One region of the Billgrantia sp. Q4P2 genome, then DNA from elsewhere that is predicted to be linked to it. Evidence: riboswitches for the same ligand, from Rfam matches in the RefSeq annotation. Region 1 holds a riboswitch; the other holds the start of a gene.

Evidence for each region. A riboswitch is a leader RNA that binds a small molecule or an ion and turns the genes downstream of it on or off. The one in region 1 is predicted to bind cobalamin.
Region 2: it holds a riboswitch for cobalamin, as region 1 does, so the genes downstream of both, ACUY1T_RS20640 (TonB-dependent receptor domain-containing protein) here and ACUY1T_RS04910 (TonB-dependent receptor domain-containing protein) in region 1, are expected to answer to the same signal.

The regions. Positions count from the first base shown of each region.
Region 1 is NZ_JBRBAI010000002.1:446,748-450,123, reverse strand. It holds gene cobS (adenosylcobinamide-GDP ribazoletransferase) at 1-128, shown strand, start outside; gene ACUY1T_RS04920 (histidine phosphatase family protein) at 80-721, shown strand; gene ACUY1T_RS04915 (bifunctional adenosylcobinamide kinase/adenosylcobinamide-phosphate guanylyltransferase) at 673-1,104, shown strand; cobalamin riboswitch at 1,157-1,380, shown strand; gene ACUY1T_RS04910 (TonB-dependent receptor domain-containing protein) at 1,508-3,352, shown strand; gene ACUY1T_RS04905 (cobalamin-binding protein) at 3,297-3,376, shown strand, end outside.
Region 2 is NZ_JBRBAI010000017.1:59,035-62,410, reverse strand. It holds gene cobS (adenosylcobinamide-GDP ribazoletransferase) at 1-739, shown strand, start outside; gene ACUY1T_RS20650 (histidine phosphatase family protein) at 691-1,332, shown strand; gene ACUY1T_RS20645 (bifunctional adenosylcobinamide kinase/adenosylcobinamide-phosphate guanylyltransferase) at 1,284-1,712, shown strand; cobalamin riboswitch at 1,770-1,988, shown strand; gene ACUY1T_RS20640 (TonB-dependent receptor domain-containing protein) at 2,142-3,376, shown strand, end outside.

The DNA.
Region 1 (3,376 bases):
TCTATGCCTATGAGGTGCTGCGTGCGTTCAAGGGAATCAACGGCGATATCGTCGGAACCGTCATCGAGGGAGGAGAGCTATGGCTGCTGCTGGTCGCCTGGAGCTGGTGGTCGTTCGTCACGGCCTGACGCAGTGGAATCGCGAGCGTCGCTACCAGGGGCAGCGTTACATCCCGCTGCTGCTGCCCCAAGCCGTGGCGGGGCTCGACCGGCTACGTGTAGCGCTGGAAGCGCACGAGTTCGACACCGTGCACTGCAGCGACCTGACCCGCTGCCGCCAGACCCTGGCGCATGTCATCGAGGGGCGAGAGGCCGCCTGGCCGACACGCTTCGATGAGCGGCTGCGCGAGCTCGACTTCGGCGACTACGAGGGGTGTACCTACGACGAACTCGAGTCACGACCCGCCTATCGCGCCTGGATCGACAGTGCGGGTGAGCAGGCCCCGCCCGGGGGGGAATCCACTGCCGAGCTGCGCCAGCGGCTCGACGACTGGCTTGCTGAACTGCTGGCCGGCTGCGCGCCGCACGGCCAACACCGTGCCTTGGTCGTCACCCATGGCGGCGTGATTCGCGAATTGCGCCGTCGCTTCGAGGGTATCGGCTTCTGGGAGGGCGGGGTCAGTCAGGCAGAGGGGCGCCTGTTTACCTTCATCCATGACCAGGAGCGCTGGCAATGCAGCTCTTCATCGGCGGTACCTGTGCCGGCAAACGTAACGTCGTAAGGCAACGCTTCGACTCCGCCTGTTGGCATTCGGCTTATGCGGGATGTCAACTCGAGGCGTGGCACGCGGCTGCCGTCTCGTCGCGCTGCCTGGTGCTGGAAGGCTGGGAGCGCTGGATCGCCGCTCGTCTCGCCGATGAACCCGACGACGACCGGCTGCGCCAGGCCATGGCTTGCGAACTCGACGCGCTGTGTGCCTGGGAAGCCGAGCAGGGCGGCGAAGCGCTGCTGATCCTGCTCGAAATGGGCCGCGGTATCGTGCCGCTCGGCGCCGACAAACGGCGCCTGCGTGACCTCAACGGTTGGCTGGCCCAGGATGCCGCGGCGCGCTGCGAGCGGGTCTGGTATGTTCGGCATGGCCTTGTTGAATCGCTAACTTGTTGATCTGCCTCAAACTCCATGTAAGCCTGCGTTGACGCCCTGTCACGAGATTGCTAGTTTACGCCCACTCTCAGGTGCCTCACTGTAGTTCGAGGTTAAACGGGAAGTCGGTGCTTTCCCATGTGGAAGAATCCGACGCTGCCCCCGCAACGGTGATCGAGTGTGGGTCCATCATCGCGCCACTGTGCCCCGGCATGGGAAGGCGATGGGCCCGAAGTGCGTCTATATGAGACCGCTTCGCTCGTCAGCCCGGAGACCGGCCCGAGAGAACATTGTCGGGTTGCGGTGGGTAACCTCGAGACAGGGTAGAAGCCGCTTTTCTCTCCCTTTCTCGTTCCCTTCACGCCACCCCGGCTCCGCAAAGAAGACCGTGCGGGTAGGCACGGCGAGCAGCAAGGGAATCCGAATGAAAACCCAATACCATCTGGCCGCGCAGGGCCTCGCCGCCTTCGGCCTGGCAGCCCTTCCCCTGGCCGTGCAGGCACAGGCCACGACCGCCGATAACGCCGAGATCGTTGCGCTCAACCCGATGGTGGTCACCGCCACCCTGGCGCCGCGCACCGCCGACCAGACGCTCTCCTCCGTGACCGTGCTCGACGAGGCCACCCTGCGCCGGCAGGACCCCACCAGTATGACCGATCTGTTGCGTGGCCAGCCGGGAGTGGACGTCACCTCGAACGGCAGCTTCGGCAAGACCAGCAGTGTCTTCATCCGCGGCACGTCCAACGACCAGAGCCTGCTGATGATCGATGGCATCCGGCTGCGTTCGGCCACCGCCGGAGGCGCCGCCTGGCAGTTCCTGGATCCGCGCATGTTCCAGCGCGCCGAGATCGTGCGCGGCCCGCGCGGCAGCCTGTATGGCGCCGATGCGGTGGGTGGTGTAGTACAGCTCTTTACCCATGAGGCGAAAGAGGGCGGCCCGCATCCGCGCTTTTCTGCAGGCGGCGGCTCCTTCGATACCCAACGCTACAGTGCTGGGCTCTCCGGCAGCAGCGGCGGTACCCGCTACAGCTTCGCTGGCAGTCACTTAACCACCGACGGTACGCCTGTTCGTCGCGATGGTGAGGACAAGGGCTACGACAACACCTCGGCTCTGGCGCGTATCGCTCATACCTTCGATGGCGGCGCTGAAGTCGGGATGCTGGGCCTGCGTGCCACGGGGAGCAGCGAGTTCGATAGTTTTGGCATGCCGGCGAATACCGATTTCGTCCAGCAAGTGGTCGGTATCTATGGTGAATTACCCTTGGGAAATAACTGGCGTAGCCGACTGACCCTTAGCGAGTCGCGGGATGAACAGGAATTTCTCTATACCGCCTCGGAAAGCCGGTTCGATACGCGGTCACGCACCGCCCGCTGGGACAGTACCCTGATGCTGGGCAATCACGAACTCGTCTTGGGAGCCGAGTACCTGAAGGACTCGGTCGTGACGACCGACGACTATCTGGTGGATAGCCGCGACAACGCTGCAGTTTTCGCTCAAGGGATGCTCGACTTCGCGCCTTACTCGGTACAGGCCAGTATGCGCTACGACGACAATGAGTCCTATGGCGAAGAGTTGACCGGCAGTCTGGCGCTGGGCTATGACCTGGATACCCGTCATACCCTGCGGGCGAGCTACGGTACCGCCTTCAAGGCACCTAGTTTCAATGATCTGTATTATCGGGATCAGTGGGGGAACTTCGGGGATCCCGACCTCAAGCCGGAGAAATCGCAGAGCTTCGAACTGGGTGCACGCGGTCAATATCAGGCCTTCTTCTGGGACTTGGCCCTCTACCAGACGGACATCGATGACCTGATCGACTGGAAAGACCAAGGTAACTTCACCTCGGCACCCGAGCAGGTAGACAGTGCACGTATTCGAGGCGTCGAGCTTGCGGGAGGTGTCGACGTTGATGACTGGACCCTGGCGGCGGCCCTCACCTATACCGATCCGGAGGATCGGGAAACCGGCAATCGCCTGAATCGTCGGGCTAGCCAGAGCCTGCGCCTGGATCTCGATCGTGAGCTGGGTGACTGGTCCGTGGGGAGTTCCTGGATCGTGCAGAGCCACCGCTACGAGTATGACTTCACCGGGGAGAGCACGCGTCTTGGTGGTTTCGGCCTGCTCAACCTGCGCGCCGGCTGGCAGTTCGCGCCGCTGTGGTCGGCCCGGCTGACGGTAGAAAACGCGCTCGACAAGGAGTACGAAACCACCCGTGAGTACCTCAATGCCGGCCGTGCGGCCTTCGTCAGTGTTCACTTCGGCCAGTAATCGCCGATTCAGCGGGGCACGCGG
Region 2 (3,376 bases), on a different contig from region 1:
CGTGCTGCTGGCCTTCCAGTTCCTGACGCGGCTGCCGGTGCCGGTGGCCTGCCCCTGGTCGCCGGCCACCAGCCGCTGGGCGCTGCGCAGCTATCCCCTGGTGGGGCTGGTGCTCGGTGCTCTCCTGGCCGGGGCCGCCGTGCTGCTGGAGAGCAGGCTGCCGGCACCGCTGTTGGCGATGGTGCTGCTCAGCCTGTGGGTGGCGCTCTCCGGGGGATTGCACCTGGACGGGCTGATGGACGTGGCCGATGCCTTGGGTAGCAATGCACCCCTGGCACGGCGCTGGGAGATCATGAAGGATCCACAGGTGGGCAGCTTCGGCATCCTGGCGCTGGTCTTCCTGCTGGCCTGGAAGGGCATGCTGCTGTGGGCGCTGCTGGTTGCCGGTGCGCCCCTGGGCGTGTTGGTCGCGGTGCCGGCGCTTTCGCGGTTCGGCGCCGTGGTGCTGCTGCGCCTGGCGCCCTGCGCCCGTCGCGAGGGGCTGGCGTGGATGTGGCGCCAGCACCTCGGCCCGCGCGACCTGCCGCTGGCCCTGCTGGCGCTGGTGCCACTGTTCTGGCTGCTGCCGGGCTGGCCTTGGCTGTTCGCTGCGCTGCTCGCCTTTCTGCTGCTGTACGGTATCGCCATGACGCGCAGTTTCAACGGCATCAACGGAGATATCGTGGGTGCCGCCATCGAGGGAGGAGAACTATGGCTGTTGCTGATCGCCTGGAGCTGGTGGTCGTTCGTCATGGTCTGACGGCCTGGAACCGAGAGCGCCGCTACCAGGGTCAGCGTGACATTCCCCTGCTGCTGCCTGAGGCGCGACCCGGCTTGGACCGGCTGCGCGAGGCGCTGGCGGGGGAAGACTTCGATGCCGTGCACGCCAGTGACCTGATGCGCTGCCGTCAGACCCTGGCGCACGTGCTGGTGGGCCGGCGGATCGGCGTCGAGCCGCGCTTCGATGCGCGGCTGCGCGAGCTCGATTTCGGCGAGTACGAGGGCAAGTGCTACGAGGAACTCCAGGCGCTGCCCGCCTACCGCGCCTGGATCGACAGCGTCGGCGAGCAGGCGCCGCCCGGCGGCGAGTCCGCCCGCGCCTTGCGCATGCGCCTCGGCGAGTGGCTCGGCGACCTGCTCGCCGATGTGGAGGTGTGGGGGCTCGAGCGCGTGCTTATCGTGACCCACGGCGGCGTGATCCGTGAACTGCGCCGGCACTTCGAGGCGATCGACTTCTGGGAGGGCAGCATCGGGCAGGCCGAGGGCCGCCGGCTGACCTTCGTGCAACGAGAGGGGGAGTGGCAATGCAACTCTTCATCGGCGGTGCCTGCGCCGGCAAGCGCGACGCAGTAAGCGAGCGCTTCCCGACTGCCTGCTGGCACCGCCTGGGCACCGGCGTACCGCTTGACGGCTGGCGCGCGCCGGCCACCGCCGCCGTGCCGCTGGTGGTGACCGACTGGACGGCCTGGATCGAGGCGGCGTTCGATGCCGAGCCCGACGACGACCGCCTGCGCGGGCGGCTCGCCGCCGCGCTCGATTCCCTGACCGCCGCCGAGCGCCAGGGCGGCCTGACAGTGGTGCTGATCCTGCCCGAGATGGGGCGTGGCATCGTGCCCATGTCACCCGCGACGCGCCGACTGCGCGACCTCGCCGGCTGGCTGGCCCAGGACGCCGCCGAGCGTGCCGATGCCGTCTGGTATGTTCGTCATGGGCTGGTCAAGTCACTGAAATGAAAGGGTATGTCGTATTCGTGTACGCTTCTGTCGTTGACCCTTCCGGGGCGTGTTGCTAGGTTACGCCCACTCTCAGGTGCCCCAGGCGCGCGCAGATGCGCCGGGGTGAAACGGGAAGTCGGTGCGCTCATCTGCCAGTCCGACGCTGCCCCCGCAACGGTGATCGAGTCAAGGAAAGCCCTGCACCACTGTGCCTCTTGGCACGGGAAGGTGGCCTTTCGGGACGCTTCGCGTCCACTCGTCAGCCCGGAGACCGGCCCGAGAGTTCAGGAAACGCTGCACAACAGTGTTTCTCTCATGCCGGGTTGCGGTGGGCTACCCTGAGGCAGGGCTGGCGTCACCGTCGCCCCTCCCCCTCGATCCCTTGCCGCTCCGGCGAATACAACATTATTCGACCGTGCGGGTTGGTACGGCGAGTAAGGGAACCCCATGAAAACCAGAATCAAAGCCACTCGTGGCCTGGCAGCCTTCGGCCTGGCCCTCATTCCGCTGGCCGTCCACGCTCAGCCCGAAGCCGACAGCAACGATACCCACGTCGACCTCAACCCCCTGGTAATCACCGCCACCCTGGCGCCGCGCACTGCCGACGAAACGCTGTCGTCCGTCACGCTGCTCGACCAGGCGACCCTGCGTCGCCAGGATCCCACCAGCGTCACCGACATCTTCCGCGGTCAGCCCGGCGTGGACGTCACCACCAACGGTTCCTTCGGCAAGCAGAGCAGCGTCCTCATCCGCGGCCTGGACAATAAAGGCTCGCTGCTGATGATCGACGGTATCCGCCTGCGCTCGGCCACCACGGGCGGTGCCGCCTGGCAATTTCTCGACCCGCGGATGTTCGAACGCGCCGAGATCGTGCGCGGTCCGCGCGGCAGCCTCTACGGGGCCGATGCCGTGGGCGGTGTGGTGCAGCTGTTCACCCATCAGGCCAAGGAGGGTGGCCCGCACCCCTGGGTGTCGGCGGGCGGGGGCAGCTTCGATTCGCGCCGGCTCAGCGCCGGGCTCTCCGGCAACGAAGGCGGTACCCGCTACAGCTTCGCCGGCAGCCACTTCGCCACCGACGGCACGCCCATTCGCCGCGATGGTGAGGACAGGGGCTTCGACAATACCAGCGGACTGGCGCGCCTCTCCCACACCTTCGACAACGGTGCCGAGTTCGGTGGCCTGGCGTTGCGCGCGCGGGGCAACACCGAGATCGACAATGGCGAGACCGACTTCGTGCAGCAGGTGGCGGGTGTCTACGGGGAGGTGCCGGTCACCGACAGCTGGCGCAGTCGCCTGACCCTTAGCGAGTCACGGGACGAGCAGAACAGTCGGCGGATGATTGGCGACTCCACCTTCGATACCCGGCAGCGTACCGCACATTGGCAGAACACGCTGCGTTTCGGCCTGCACGAAGTGATCCTGGGAGCAGAATTTACCCGCGATGACGTGACGACCACGGATACCTATGTCGAGGACAGCCGTGACAACACGGCGGTGTTCGCCCAGGGACTGCTGGACTTCCATCCCGTCAGCCTGCAGGCCAGCCTGCGCCATGACGACAATGAGGCCTTCGGTGACGAGCTGACGGGCAACCTGGCGCTGGGGTACGCCCTCGACGACCGGCATACGCTGCGTGCCAGCGCCGGCACCGCCTTCCGGGCCCCGACCTTCAACGACCTGTA